2 regions of the Paenibacillus marchantiae genome follow, and region 1 is predicted to be linked to the other one. Evidence: riboswitches for the same ligand, from Rfam matches in the RefSeq annotation. Region 1 holds a riboswitch; the other holds the start of a gene.
What was found. Region 1 has a riboswitch for ZMP and ZTP ahead of PTQ21_RS20535 (bifunctional 5,10-methylenetetrahydrofolate dehydrogenase/5,10-methenyltetrahydrofolate cyclohydrolase). Riboswitches for the same ligand answer to the same signal wherever they lie in the genome.
Positions count from the first base shown of each region.

Region 2: linked by a shared signal. The riboswitch ahead of PTQ21_RS02485 (TIGR01440 family protein) and the one ahead of PTQ21_RS20535 (bifunctional 5,10-methylenetetrahydrofolate dehydrogenase/5,10-methenyltetrahydrofolate cyclohydrolase) in region 1 are both predicted to bind ZMP and ZTP.

Region 1 is NZ_CP118270.1:4,515,982-4,523,426, forward strand. Features, by position in the region: gene PTQ21_RS20500 (deoxyribonuclease IV) at 1-71, shown strand, start outside; gene PTQ21_RS20505 (YojF family protein) at 173-517, shown strand; gene bshB2 (bacillithiol biosynthesis deacetylase BshB2) at 541-1,215, shown strand; gene PTQ21_RS20515 (hypothetical protein) at 1,386-2,027, shown strand; gene PTQ21_RS20520 (hypothetical protein) at 2,053-2,766, shown strand; gene PTQ21_RS20525 (undecaprenyl-diphosphate phosphatase) at 2,884-3,696, opposite strand; gene PTQ21_RS20530 (DUF817 domain-containing protein) at 3,713-4,432, opposite strand; gene PTQ21_RS20535 (bifunctional 5,10-methylenetetrahydrofolate dehydrogenase/5,10-methenyltetrahydrofolate cyclohydrolase) at 4,645-5,496, opposite strand; ZMP/ZTP riboswitch at 5,548-5,629, opposite strand; gene PTQ21_RS20540 (stalk domain-containing protein) at 5,711-6,523, opposite strand; gene PTQ21_RS20545 (MarR family transcriptional regulator) at 6,791-7,273, shown strand; gene PTQ21_RS20550 (nitroreductase family protein) at 7,285-7,445, shown strand, end outside.
Region 2 is NZ_CP118270.1:505,530-512,974, reverse strand. Features, by position in the region: gene PTQ21_RS02500 (L-threonylcarbamoyladenylate synthase) at 200-1,321, shown strand; gene PTQ21_RS02495 (manganese efflux pump MntP) at 1,495-2,055, shown strand; gene PTQ21_RS02490 (low molecular weight protein arginine phosphatase) at 2,180-2,752, shown strand; ZMP/ZTP riboswitch at 2,869-2,950, shown strand; gene PTQ21_RS02485 (TIGR01440 family protein) at 3,092-3,685, shown strand; gene PTQ21_RS02480 (serine hydroxymethyltransferase) at 3,919-5,166, shown strand; gene upp (uracil phosphoribosyltransferase) at 5,590-6,219, shown strand; gene wecB (non-hydrolyzing UDP-N-acetylglucosamine 2-epimerase) at 6,443-7,445, shown strand, end outside.

The sequences.
Region 1 (7,445 bases):
TTGCCTTGTTAAGAAGAGAGTGCTCCGAACCCGTGCAGAAGGAAGAGGATTCTTTAGAAAACAGTAAATAGAGAGTATTCCAAACATTCGCTCACTCATTCCATGTTTATTCTCACGGGACATATGTTAAAATGGATGTAGAACGTTACTTTTTATTAAAAAGGAGGCCGCCATGCAGCCAATAGAGCCTCAAGACATCCAACACCGGATCAATCAACTTCTCGATCAGGACCTATATTTACACCTCGAACTCACGTCAGGTGCTTACGCCAGTCACTTCGATAGCACAAGGCATCCGGGGTCGGCATTCATTTCCAATGCGGTCATACGATATACGCAAGGATCTATCTCGGGCACAGGCCCATACCGAGTTGGTTTAAAAACCACTCACGGCTGGATATACGCTGAAGGACTTACACACATTGACGAGCTGGAACAAGAACGACTCATTCTGGCTGGTCACGATAGTCAAGGAAAGCTGGTTGTAGCTTTACAACTTAGTCGGGAATTGTTCTGATGAAAGCGGAGGATCAAATAAGCATGAATAACAAACAGATTGAACATCAGCGCATTTTAGTTGTGTTTCCCCATCCCGATGATGAAGCATTCACTGCTTCGGGAACGTTGGCGAAGTACATAGAAGGCGGTGCTCAAGTCACTTATGCTTGCCTGACTCTAGGGGAGATGGGACGTAATATGGGCATCCCTCCATTTGCCAACCGGGTCACCTTGCCAATAATCCGTAAGGATGAACTCATAGAGTCCTCCAATGCGATTGGTATTCAAGACTTAAGGATGCTCGGTTTTCATGATAAAATGATCGAGTTTGAAGACCCTGAGCTGCTAGATGGCCACATCTTAGCCCTGATCAAGGAGCTTAACCCTTCACTGGTCATTACTTTCTATCCGGGGTATAGTGTGCATCCCGATCATGATGCAACCGGAGCCGCGGTTACGCGAACGATTGGTCTATTGCCCGCAGAGGAGAGACCTATTGTGTACTGCTGCGCATTCTCGAACAATCACGAAGAGAGTATCGGGAAAGCGGATGTGATTGAAGACGTGAGCGGATTCCTTGCCAAGAAAATGGCGTCGATTCGAGCTCACCGTTCACAATTCCAAGCGCCGGAACTTGTCGGCAAGGGGAAATTGGACGATGAACAAATCCGAAATCGGTTTGGACGAGAAGCATTTTGGACCTATAAGTTCAATTAATTTTACAATCTGTACAATCTAAATTACGTAAAAAGTCGCCATTATGGCGACTTTTTTTCGTTTTAAACATAACATATTGTTCAGATGGAGAATGGAGTGAGTAGGGGCAATCGTATGGTTTCCATGCGCTTCCATGGGTAATAACATATTGACCATTAAACTTGTAAGGAGTGATACAATTGAAAGAACTTCGTTCTGTTTTTATTAAAATCCCGATACTCGTTATGTTTGTTGCACTTACAGCTTGCTCTGGAGAAACAGAGCTGCCTGCAACCTCTGAACCATCAGCACCAACAAATGAGTCGGTTACAGCTCCAACCACAGAAAATGAGGAAACATCTGCAACGACAAGACCGCAAACAGAAAGTTTTGATTTGATGACAGGGGAGGGGAATTCATCACAAACGGCCACCTTGCATCAAGGGGAAGGTTTTACATTGTACGTGTTCGAGAAGTTTTCTTTTGATGCTGCCAAAGGCCGCTTGTCGCTGACAAGCAATCCGGACTACTATGTGGATATTGAACCACTGCCCTCAGATTATGATCTGGAAAAGCTTAAGACAACTGGTCAAGAGAACTTGGAAAAATTCGGTGCGGTGACTGATTATAGTGGCGAGTTGATTGAGCACCCGCTTGGTTTCGCCGAGCTATATCTTCAAGCTTCAGGTGAAAAAGGGATAAACGATTATATGGTCTGGAAATCAGAAAAAGGTGACGCTTTTTTATTCCGTCTTCACAATCCCAAAGGGGAAGAAGCTTCCGATTTCGCTAGTCCGGTCCTTGTTTCCTTATCTACGGTTCAGGGCGAATAGTCGTCATCGTCATCTTAAGGAGTGAATGGACATCGTAATGCCAAAAATGCGAAGAAAACGAATCATTCGAATTACTGCGATAGTCATTTTACTTTTGCTCATAACGTGCATCGCATTTGTTTATGTTAATGACAGACCTGGCGGACTAGCCGATCGGCGCATGTCCAAAGCAATGGGAATGAGTGAAACCATGCATATTCCTATAGGAAAAACTGCTGAAGAAGCGATCCGAAAGTTTAGAAATAATGATGATTCATTACAAATCATTCATCAAGAACCGGTAGACGGCGGCATAATTTTGTTCAAACAAAAAACGGGTCAGGAAAATAACAGCAATCTTCAGATGGAGTATGCTCGGAAAATAATATTCGGATGGAAGTGGGCATGGGGTGGCGGATATTCCATTGGTGAATCATCTCAATTCACGTCTGCACTGGATTACATGAGCATACCTGAATTGAGTCACATATCGACACCTTTCCCTATGCTGTTTGGACATATATTAGACCCGGCTATTCAGCGTGTAACAGTCGAGTTTGAGGGAAATGAGAAACCAGTAGTTGCCGAAGCCAAGTTGGTTGAGGTGGGGCCGGAAAGCATAATCTGGTTTGTATCACTGCCCTCGTCTGTAACAATTCCGTATGAAATGAAGGGATTCAACGATAAAGGAGAACTCGTAACCCATAAACAAATTGATGATCCGAATGGCATGGGCGCCATGGTTCTTGGAGAACGTTAAAGAGTGTTCGTACGGAACCTGCGAGTAGGGCGAGATCGTCAAGTCTGGAAGACAATAAAAAGGGAACAACCCACTGTTTAGGGTTGTTCCCTTATACGTTACAAGGAAAATTCGGGTTTACAAAAAAATAAGTAAAAGAATTCCGACTACGAAGCAATAGTATGAAAAGTAAATCAAGTTCCCTCTTGCCATAATTCCCATGAACCATCTCATTGAAAAGTAGGTTACGATAAGGGTCGTAATGAACGCTAAAATGTAAGGTATAGCTAACTGCGCTCGGTGCGGATCGGTTACAATGTCAGAAGCCCCTAATATTACCCCGCCAATGCTGATCGGAATGTAGAGCATAAAAGAAAATTTCAACGCCGTTTCTTGTTTCATCCCGACAGCAATAGATGCAATCACTGTTGCACCAGAGCGGCTTATTCCCGGAATAAGAGCCACCGCTTGAGCCAGACCCACCAGTACTGCGTCTTTCGCAGACAAATCCCCATCTCTTTTGCGCCCGCGAAGGTTTCGAATAAGCCACAGCGCAACCCCTGTGATCAGTAAACTAATCGCAACCGTATAGACAGAAGTGAATATTTCTTCAATTTTATCCTTGAATAGCACAGCCCCGATTGCAGCAGGCAGGGTACCAATGATTATGTATAGACAAAACATAAAATCTGCTCTGTACTCCGCATTGCGAGAGAATAGAAATCGCCAGCCTCCTACAATAAGTTTTTTGATATCTTCCCGAAAAATAAACATAATGGCAATCAGTGAGGCTGTGTTTGTCAAAATTTCAAAGGATAATCCGTTCTGCTGCATGCCAAGCAGTCGTTGAACGATAATCAAATGTCCGCTTGAAGAAACCGGAATAGGCTCTGTAGCCCCTTGTACGATACCTAATAACACATATTTCAACCACAAAATAAAGTCTTCCATTGTATCCTCCTACTCATTATTTTCGATTAGCTTTGACATATTTCAGTTGGGCCACAATGATGACACTAATAATCACCAAAAGGAACCACGAACTGATCTTGCTAAAACTGACCAGTTGCCAGGAGTCATGCTGGTCAGGGTATTTCCAGCCGTTAAAAAATGTAGCTATATTTTCAGCAGTCCAGATGAAAAAACCTACGATGACAAAAGCGAGCGTTAACGGCATTCGATAGGTAGTTAATCGTACCCGATAGATAATCCATGTTTTACGAAAAACAATAAATACCAGCGCGGTCAACCACCAACGAAAATCGGGAATAAAATGATGTGTGAAAAAGTTGATATAGATGGCTCCTCCTAACAGAACCGAAGATGCAAACCCAGGCCAGCCTGTCATGTCCATACGCAATCTGCGCCATATTTGGCACATAAAGCTTGCTACACTTGCATACATAAATCCGCTATAAAGGGGAACGCCAAAGAGCTTGGTATAACCAGGCTCAGGGTATGACCAGGATCCCATCCACACCTTATACATCTCCAGTACCAATCCAATCACGTGAAATATACATATGACTTTGATTTCATCACGTGTTTCCAATCCGCTCCGGTACATAAGGTATTGTACTGCTAATAAAACAAGCAGAATGGCATCATAGCGATAAAGAAAGGGTATCTGAATTACGCTAGAAAGGGCCAACGTTCCAAAGATCGCCACAGGAAAAATGCAACTCATCGCCTGATGATAACCAAAATGCAGGAGCTGTACTAAAGGTTTCAAGTTATGTTTATCTCCTTCCTAAGCCTTGTTCATAATAATATAGATATGGTCCGTTTGTAAAAAGAGAAAAAAAGATCTATATATTTTCTTATTTTCAATTCGAGCTTATTCAAAGACAAAACAGGCCCCTCGTCAACTGGAGGGACCTTGTTTTTTGGCTAATTCAATTATGCATTTTCAGACAGCTTGTAGGCAGATTTAATCGTATGTTCAATGAGCGTCGCAATCGTTACAGGACCAACACCGCCCGGTACAGGTGTAATTGCTGAAGAAGGAACAAAGCAAGCTTCGTAGTCCACATCTCCGACGTTGCCTTTGTTATAACCTGCATCAATAACGACAGCACCTGGTTTAATCCAGTCTCCTTTAACAAAGAGCGGTTTGCCCACGGCTGCAATTATGATATCGCCAAGCTTCACGATTTCTTCCAGATTCACGGTTTTGGAGTGGCAAGTCGTCACCGTTGCATTCCGGTTGAGCAGCATGGCTGAGACAGGTTTGCCCAGAATTGGACTTCTTCCGATGACAACTGCATGTTTGCCCTCGATCTGAATATTGTAGAAATCCAAAATGCGCATAATAGCCTGTGGTGTACAGGAAGGGAATTCTGCGTCTCCAAAAGCATTAAGTGCAAAACCGAGAGTCGTAACACCGTCAACGTCTTTCTCGATACTAATGGCATCAAAAGCTGCTCTTTCATCGATATGATTCGGGACAGGGTGCTGAAGCAAAATACCGTGTACGGAAGGGTCATCATTTAGCTTGTTTATTTCTTGAATTAATTCATCCGTGGTGGTATCCGCAGAAAGAACGACCTTAATGGATTGCACGCCTAAGCGAGCACAAGCATTTCCTTTCATACGCACATAAGTCGCTGAAGAAGGATCATCTCCGACGAGAATTGTAGCGAGACAAGGCTGAATGCCTTTTTCCTTAAGAATGGCAACCTTCGAGGCCATGTCTTCCTTCATAAAATCTGCTACCGTTTGTCCATTCAAGATCAGTTTGTCAGTACTCATTTTCACATCGCCCTTTCAACATAAAAAAGAGGCAAGGAAATAAATATTCCTTACCTCTGCCCAGGCGTACGGCTTATTACAAAACCATATGCTCCCTCACGGTTCACCGTGTTCGCCAGTTACATATGATCGTTTAAATTGTTTAGATTGATAGTACTTGAAAAAGCAAAATTGTTCAATAGTTAATGGATTTCTCTTATAGAGAGAGATGATCTTAAGGATTAAGTATCTCGTCTATTAATGAAAATTCAACACGATCTACTTTCCAGCCCTTATTTGTATAGACGAGTGTGGCACTTCGGTAGAGTGTTTCCTTGTTACCGTAAACGGAACTAGAACCCGAGTATTGACTTAATCTAGCTGTATTACTGTCAGGGTAAGTCAGGCTGGATTGGCTAATGATTTTGAATTTAAAGTCATATTCCAGCCCTTTATCCTGAATAATTTGATTGATAAAACGATCTGTAAAATAGGTGCTAAAGTACGTCCGAATTTGCTTAATCGACGACAGATTTGTCGCTTCATTTAATTTGTCAACGAAGATTTGCTGTTGTTTGGCCGTTATTCTCTTTGTATTGGGCACTTGCACTTTGGGTTTTGCCATCGTTACCTGTAGTTGCTTACCATCAAGAGTAATAGTTGCTTGGCTGGTTTGTTGATTCCATTGCACGTCAGCGCCTAAAGTTTGACTGATAAACCGCGCCGGGACATAGGTGGTGTTATCGTTTAATTCCGCAGGAACATCCAGAGAAACTGCCTCTTGGTTAACCAATATCTTTTTAGAGTTAATGGTCAAAAGTATTGTCGTTTCACCTTTGGTCATGGTGATATTTTTTAGTTCTTTGTTCCAGTTAACTTCCGCTCCCAAGTTTTCGGACACTGCCCGTAACGGAATTAGAACACGATTATTTTGTAGCATGCCAGTATCCATTGTGATGTACTGGTTTGCAGCTTCCCCGGTAGCCGCAAAGCTCGGCAGGATGAGCAGAGTCGTTGTCAGCAAGGAAATAGTGATTTTTTTAAACATAGGCTCCTCCACTAAGGATTAATTATTTGAATATGTAGACGTTATCAAAATAGAAAATGTTTCTGTATGTAAGATGCCATTCTCCAAGCAGTAAGGTAGCCTAGGGCTTAATTCTAATTTTTTTCTTTTACCAGAGGAAATAGTTGATAACTGTTCTCACTCGTGATATATTGTTAACAAGTAAACTATTTCAGATTAATTTCCTGAATTAGCATAATCATTCAAGGTTTTTTTATTGTTTATAAGTAAATAAGGAGCGATTGAAGAATGGATTCAAACGATCGAACAAAACAGTTACTGTATGACCAATTTATCCGGTTTTTACATGTATATGAGAATCACAAGGATACGGAAATTGAACATTTTCTAAGTATCGCCCAGCGGGAAAGCATGGACAAAATCCCTCAGCATTTGACCGCGGTTCATATGATAGATTGCATTGGCAAGCATGAGCCTATAAACAACACAGGTATTGCTGAGGCGATGAATTTGTCCAAAGCGAGTATTACCAAGATCGGCAACAAACTGCTGGAGGAAGGATTCGTCAAACGTACGAAAATGAATGACAACAAAAAGGAGAGCTACTTCCGGTTGTCACCGCAAGGCAAAAAGATCTTTGAACTGCATGAACGTTTACATGTACTTGAGGCTGAACGGTTCTATCGTTCTTTGGACAAATATTCGGAACCGGAGCTGAAAATAATACTTCAATTTCTTCAAGACAGCAGCATGGATATGGAATCCAGATAAACTGAAGGAGAGTGAAACACTTGAGTCTGGCAGAATTGATCAGGGAACGCAGAAGTATTCGTAAATGTAATTCTACACCGGTGGAACAGGAGTTGGTTGTTGAATTGCTGCACAAGGCTACACGGCTTCAACCATCTGTTGAATCTGGCTCATGGCGTGTTGTTTATGCCGG
Region 2 (7,445 bases), 3.0 Mb from region 1:
GACCGCATCCTTGGGCAGAGCAGATATGTTATAATTATAGGAATCAGAAAACATAAGCGAAGAAGGCATCTCGGAAGCGGAATGTCTTGCATTAACTACCCTACTGAAGTTTAGGAATGATGGATATATGACGAGAGAGAACGAGCAATTGCATCAGTCTTCCATGAAAGGCATGGAGAACGATGAAAGTACAGAGAAAATGGTTACAAGTATGTGGGATGTCAATGTACTGGTAACCAATGAGAACAAGAATGACGTGGCAAAAGGGAGTGCGTATAAACAGGCTCTTGCTGACTTACAGGATGCCGCAGCCTGTCTTCGTCAAGGACAGACCGTGGCATTCCCAACCGAGACGGTATATGGTCTGGGCGCAGACGCTCGCAGTACAGCTGCGGTGGAAGCTGTATTTGCAGCCAAGGGGAGGCCTTCGGACAATCCGCTGATTGTGCATATTGCACAGCGTGACCAGTTGGATTCACTGGCCACGGAAGTGAATGGCACAGCGGAGGCGCTGATGACGGCCTTCTGGCCGGGGCCGCTTACGCTTGTGCTGCCGGTTAGGCCAGGGGCGGTATCCCCGCGGGTTACCGCCGGCTTGGACACGGTGGCCGTGCGGATGCCGGACCATCCGGTGGCCTTGCAGTTGATCGCTGCGGCGGAATGCCCGGTCGCTGCGCCGAGCGCTAACCGCTCCGGGCGGCCAAGCCCGACCCTCGCAGCACATGTGCGCGAGGATCTGGCAGGCCGCATCGACGGCATCGTGGACGGCGGCCCCACCGGGGTGGGCGTCGAGTCCACGGTGGTGCAGGTCGGTGACGACGGTACCGTCACCATCCTGCGCCCTGGCGGCATTACGGCGGAACAGCTGTCCGCCGTTGCCGCCCGTGTCGCCACGGACCCGGCGCTGCTCGCCGAGGGGCCCGGTGGCGATGACAGCCCGGCGCCGCGCTCGCCGGGCATGAAGTACACGCACTACGCGCCCACAGGTGCGCTGTGCGTGGTGGAGGGGCCGCCCGCAGCGGTGGCGGCCTGGATCAGCGCCGCCCTCGCAGAGGCGGCGCAGCGCGGGGAGCGCACCGCGGTGCTGGCGTTCGCCGAGCACGCGGAGCAGTACCGCGCCGATGCCGTGTTCTCGCTGGGTGAAGCCAGCGAGCTGGGAGAAGCAGCGCGCCGGCTGTACGCCGCGCTGCGCAGCTGCGATGAGCAGGGGGCCACATATATTGTGGCTGAAGCCTGCTCACGCGAAGGGCTGGGAGCAGCCGTCATGAACCGGCTGCTCAAGGCGGCAGGTCACCGACTCATTCAGGTCGGTGACCGATAGCTCCCTTTTTTCATAATATCGCTATGAATATTTCCCTCTGGCACTCGTCCTCTAGTTACGACTAGCAATTCCATTTTTTTGAGCTGGGATTGCAAAATGTCTTCTCAGGTCATGTTTATGTCCTTGTCCGCATAAGGTGTACAAGAACCTTTACGTGACTTGGGGGTATGGGGATGTGGGATGTGTCTGCCCATGTAGGGCAGTTGGTAACCATTTTGATTATGGCCGTCGCTCTCGGACTCGACGCGTTCTCACTCGGCATCGGGATTGGCATGAAGGGCATTCGTATGAGAGATGTATTGCGAATCAGTACCGTAACGGCCCTGTTTCACATCATCATGCCGCTCATCGGCATGTATACGGGCAAATATGTCAGTTCCTTACTTGGTGACATTACGACGTATGCAGCTGGCGGTCTGCTGGTCCTGCTCGGCGCCCATATGATCTTGAACGCTTTCCGGGAGGGAGATACCAAACTGGTGGATCATCGATCTTTGCTCGGTGTGATACTGTTCTCACTGAGTGTCAGTGTGGATTCGTTTTCCGTTGGAGTCTCGCTCGGCATGTTCAGCAGTGACTTGGTGTTAACGGTACTGGCTTTTGGTGTCTGTGGTGGAGCAATGTCCGTCATGGGTCTGATGTTGGGACGGCGTGTGAGCCAGAACATGGGGGATTACGGAGAAGCGGTCGGCGGAGCGATCTTGCTCGCTTTTGGACTTTTGTTTATATTTTAAAAAACGACGTTAACCATAATTACAGCCTAGTGCAGTCTTCAATATATAATTAAGAGTTTCATTGGTTCAGATGGAGTTTCAAACATGATTCGACAACATTTGCAAAATGGGGAGGCTAACCACAATGAAACATATTTTGTTTGTATGTACAGGGAATACATGTCGCAGCCCCATGGCGGAGGGACTTTTACGTAAACTGGCGTCTGAGCGGGGCATTCAGGTGGACGTTCGTTCCGCAGGTGTAGCCGCAACAACGGGCATGCCCATTTCCCGTCATGCGGAGGCCGTATTAAGGGATCACAACGTTGAGGGACCCCCACATTCGACGCTTCTTAGCTCCAACCTAGTCGGCTGGGCCGACCTGATTCTCACGTTAACACGCAGTCATAAACAGCATGTCATGCAGGTTTTTCCTGACTCGGTACACAAGACGTATACCTTGAAAGAGTATGCGGAAAATGACGAGCAAGTCTTGAATGATCTTCAGGAATTGGACAGCCTGTTTGCGACATTCGAAATGAAACGTGCGCTAGGTCAGGAGATTTTGGCATCTGAACGTGAGCGGGCAATCGAGATTAGACAACGCATTCCGAGCTTTGATATTTCGGACCCGTTTGGCGGAAGTCGCGACGATTACAACATCGCTGCGGCAGAGATTCGGACTGCGCTCGACAGACTTTTGGACAAGTTGGAGTAATTGGATTCGTTTAATCATTCCCAGGTACCGATAGATTTCCATATAAAAAACGTACATGGGATGTAAATTACCCGTTGATTTTAAACGCAGGTTGTTTTATGATGAATGGGAAAACAGGGATCCGGTGTAACTGGCGACGAAGTGGGCATAACCACGATGGAGCACCGGAACAAACGGCCGGTCGCCTGGGCAAAAGAGCAATTCTGCGTTACCCGCAGACTGCTCTTTTTTTCGTCTTTCATCTGATTATTCGCTATAATAGTACCTGAAATGCCATACAAGAGAATACCAAGGGCAGCCAAGAGGAAGCCGGGCATGATTTTATCGGGAGGCGATAGGATGACTATTGAGTTAGATTCGGAACAACCCGGATTGCATGAACAGACCACATCCATTCTGCGTGAACTGGCGCTTGCCGGACAGCTTGGACCTGGACAGATCGTTGTGATCGGTACAAGTACAAGTGAAGTTGCAGGCAAACGGATTGGTACAAGCGGTGCTGTTGAAGTAGCGCAGCAGCTTCTTGCGGGTATACGCGAGGTGCAGCAGGAGTTCGGTTTTGATGTTGTATTCCAATGCTGTGAGCACCTGAACCGTGCGCTGGTTATGGAGCGTTCACTGCTTAAACGTCTTGGATTGACTGAAGTGGGTGCAGTACCTGTGCCCAAAGCAGGTGGTTCCATGGCATCCGCAGCGTATCGCTCGCTGACCGATCCATGCCTGGCTGAACATGTGCAGGCCCATGCGGGACTGGATATTGGGGAGACGATGATTGGCATGCATTTGCGGCATGTGGCAGTACCTTTCAGAACAGCACTCCGCTACATCGGTGATGCCCGTGTAACTACAGCACTGACCCGTCCGAAGTTGATTGGCGGCGAGCGTGCAGTGTATCGTATGGAAGAGCAACCAGATTCGACATTTTGTGACTGATATCTTCAACCTATTTAAAGCCAAATTAGACTTTACACGAAAACGGAGAGTGCAACACCAATCTGAAGAAGCAAAGCGTTCGCCTTTATCCCCGGATTTCCCCCTTATTATAAGGGAGTTCAGAAAAATCTGGGGATAACAGCGATCGGAAGATGGTGATGCAATCGAAGTCAGGAGTGTAACCACTGTAGTTTCGCTTTATAACTTCACTTATAACTGGGAGGAATTTAATCATGGAACAATTGCGCAAGAATGACCCGGCAGTACTGGAAGCGATGAATCTTGAACTGAAACGTCAACAAAACAACATTGAGCTGATCGCGTCCGAGAATATCGTAAGCGAAGCGGTTATTGAGGCAATGGGATCTGTACTTACTAACAAGTACGCTGAAGGATATCCAGGCAAACGTTACTACGGTGGTTGTGAGCATGTGGATATCGTAGAAGATATCGCGCGTGATCGTGCCAAAGAATTGTTTGGAGCAGAACATGTGAATGTTCAACCTCACTCCGGTGCACAAGCGAACATGGCAGTATACCTTGCGGCTTTGAAACCAGGTGATACTGTGCTTGGTATGAACCTTGCGCATGGCGGACACCTCACACATGGTAGCCCGGTTAATGCTTCCGGATTGCTGTACAATTTCGTGGCTTACGGTGTACAAGAAGATACATTCCTGATTGATTATGATGAAGTGCGCAAAGCGGCATTTAAACATCGCCCTCGCATGATCGTTGCAGGTGCAAGTGCATATCCGCGTATCATTGATTTTGAAAAGCTTGCTTCCATCGCTAATGATGTAGGTGCTTTGTTCATGGTGGATATGGCTCACATTGCAGGACTGGTAGCTGCAGGCTTGCATCCAAGCCCGGTTCCACATGCGCATTTCGTAACGACAACAACTCACAAAACGTTGCGTGGACCTCGTGGTGGTATGATTTTGTGCCGCAAAGCTTGGGCAGCAGCGATTGATAAAGCGGTATTCCCTGGTTCCCAAGGTGGACCTCTGATGCACGTGATTGCTTCCAAAGCGGTAGCATTCGGTGAAGCACTGCAACCTTCGTTCAAAACGTATGCACAAAACGTGGTAAAAAATGCACAAGTATTGGCTGAAACGCTGATTGCTGAAGGATTGAACATCGTATCCGGCGGTACAGACAACCACTTGATGCTGATCGACACACGCAGCGTGAATATCACAGGTAAAGAAGCCGAGCATGTACTTGATTCCATCGGTATTACCGTGAACAAAAATGCAATTCCGTTTGACCCAACTAGCCCGTTTGTAACGAGCGGTATCCGTATCGGTACACCTGCAGCTACTTCCCGTGGTATGAACGAAGAAGCGATGGTAGCTATTGGTAAGATCATTGCGAAAACATTGAAAAACCCTAAAGATACAGCTAAATTGGACGAAGCCCGTGCTGAAGTAACGGCACTTACGGACCAATTCCCACTGTACACAGATCTTAAATACTAAAAAACTTGCTCATGGTGTTTGTATTTGAGATGTTCTTATGTAAACACTCAGACGGAGCAAACCGAAAGAACCTGAAGAAGCGTAGCGCTCGCCTTTATCACCGGAATTCCACCATTTATTTATGGATCAAAAGAATTCTGGGGATAACAGCGATCAGAAGGTCATTCGGTTTGCGGAGCTTCATAGTGTTTACACATTTTTAACATTCAACTGACATAACAGCGAGAGCAAAAAGGACCGGAAGACTCATTTTTCCGGTCCTATTTTTATAGGATTCGGTTTTCTGTAATGATTAAGTGCCCTTTGATGGTGTAATTCGGTGTAGGTGATGATATAATATACAGGATTTATCGGGCCTATGAATGATGATTAGGCATATTTGGTAATGCTGAACATGAAGAACATACCGGAGGGACAAATTAGATGGGAAAATTAGTAATATGTGATCACCCTTTGATTCAACACAAACTGACGTTTATACGCGACATGCGTACGAATACGAAAGATTTTCGTGAATTGGTGGATGAAGTGGCTACACTGATGGCTTATGAGATTACAAGAGATGTTGAGCTGGAAACTATTGATGTACAGACACCAGTAGCTGAAACACAAGGAAAAGTCATTTCCGGACGTATGCTTGGGCTGGTGCCGATTTTGCGTGCGGGCCTTGGGATGCTGGATGGTGTTGTCAAATTGCTGCCGGCGGCAAAAGTTGGACATGTAGGTTTGTTCCGTGACCCGGAAACACTGCAACCTGTTGAATACTACACCAAGCTGCCTACGGACGTGACAGAGCGTCAGTTGATTGTCATCGACCCGATGCTGGCAACTGGCGGTTCTGCCATTGCTGCTATTGACGTGCTCAAAAAACGCGGCTGCACGCAAATTAAAATGATGAACCTTGTTGCAGCTCCTGAAGGAGTAAAAGCTGTTCAGGATGCGCATCCGGATGTAGACATCTACGTTGCTGCACTGGACGATCGTCTGGATGATCACGGCTATATCGTTCCCGGACTGGGAGATGCAGGAGACCGTCTATACGGCACTAAATAAGCATATCGCATGCTTTGTAAGAGGTTGTTCAAAAAGTCCAATTTTGATTACGAAGGATGCCCAAGGGCATCATCGACATCGAATATGAAATTCAGCCGAAATGTCCGTTGCTCACGTAGTTTTCCCTACGCTCCGCTACTCCATTTCTACCTTCATTCCATATTCTTGGTACTGAAAACCGGACTTTTTGAACATGAACTTATAGAAAAGGGGCTTTGCTTCAATGTCCAAGAAAATTAAAGTCATGACGATATTCGGGGTGCGCCCGGAAGCCATCAAGATGGCTCCGCTTATTTTGGAACTGCAGAAACATCCCGAATCTATTGAATCGATCGTTTGCGTTACTGCACAGCATCGTCAGATGCTGGATCAGGTTCTTGAAGTATTCGATATTCATCCAGACTACGATCTGGATGTGATGAAAGATCGCCAGACGTTGAATGAAATTACGATTCGTGTGCTGGGAGGCCTGGAGCCGGTTTTGCGTGAAGCAAAGCCGGATATCGTGTTGGTTCACGGTGATACGCTGACAACGTTTGTAGCCAGCTATGCTGCGTTCCTGCAGCAGATTCAGGTGGGGCATGTGGAAGCAGGTCTTCGCACGTGGAACAAGCTCTCTCCATACCCGGAAGAAATGAACCGTCAGTTAACCGGTGTGCTTGCTGACTTGCATTTTGCACCGACGGACTGGTCTTCTTCTAACCTTGCCAAAGAAAATAAATCGGAGTCTAGTACGTATGTCACAGGCAACACGGTAACAGATGTGTTTCAATATACAGTACGGCAGGATTACACACATCCGGTACTAGATTGGGCACAGGGCAAGCGTCTTGTGCTGATGACAGCTCACCGCCGTGAATCCCAAGGCGAGCCTCACCGTAACATTTTCCAGGCCGTCAAACGGATTGCCGACGAGTTTGAGGATATTGCCATCGTGTATCCGGTACATCTAAGTCCTGCTGTGAAGGAGCCGGCTCACGCGATTTTGGGGAATCACCCCCGTATTCAACTTATTGATCCACTAGACGTGGTGGATTTGCATAACTTTTACCCGCATACTCACTTGATTTTGACAGATTCAGGAGGTTTGCAGGAAGAAGCGCCTTCGTTTGGTGTGCCTGTTCTCGTCCTTCGGGATACAACGGAGCGTCCGGAAGGAATTGAGGCTGGAACACTGGAGCTGGTGGGTACCGAAGAGGAACGTGTATATGAGCGCACCAAAGCTC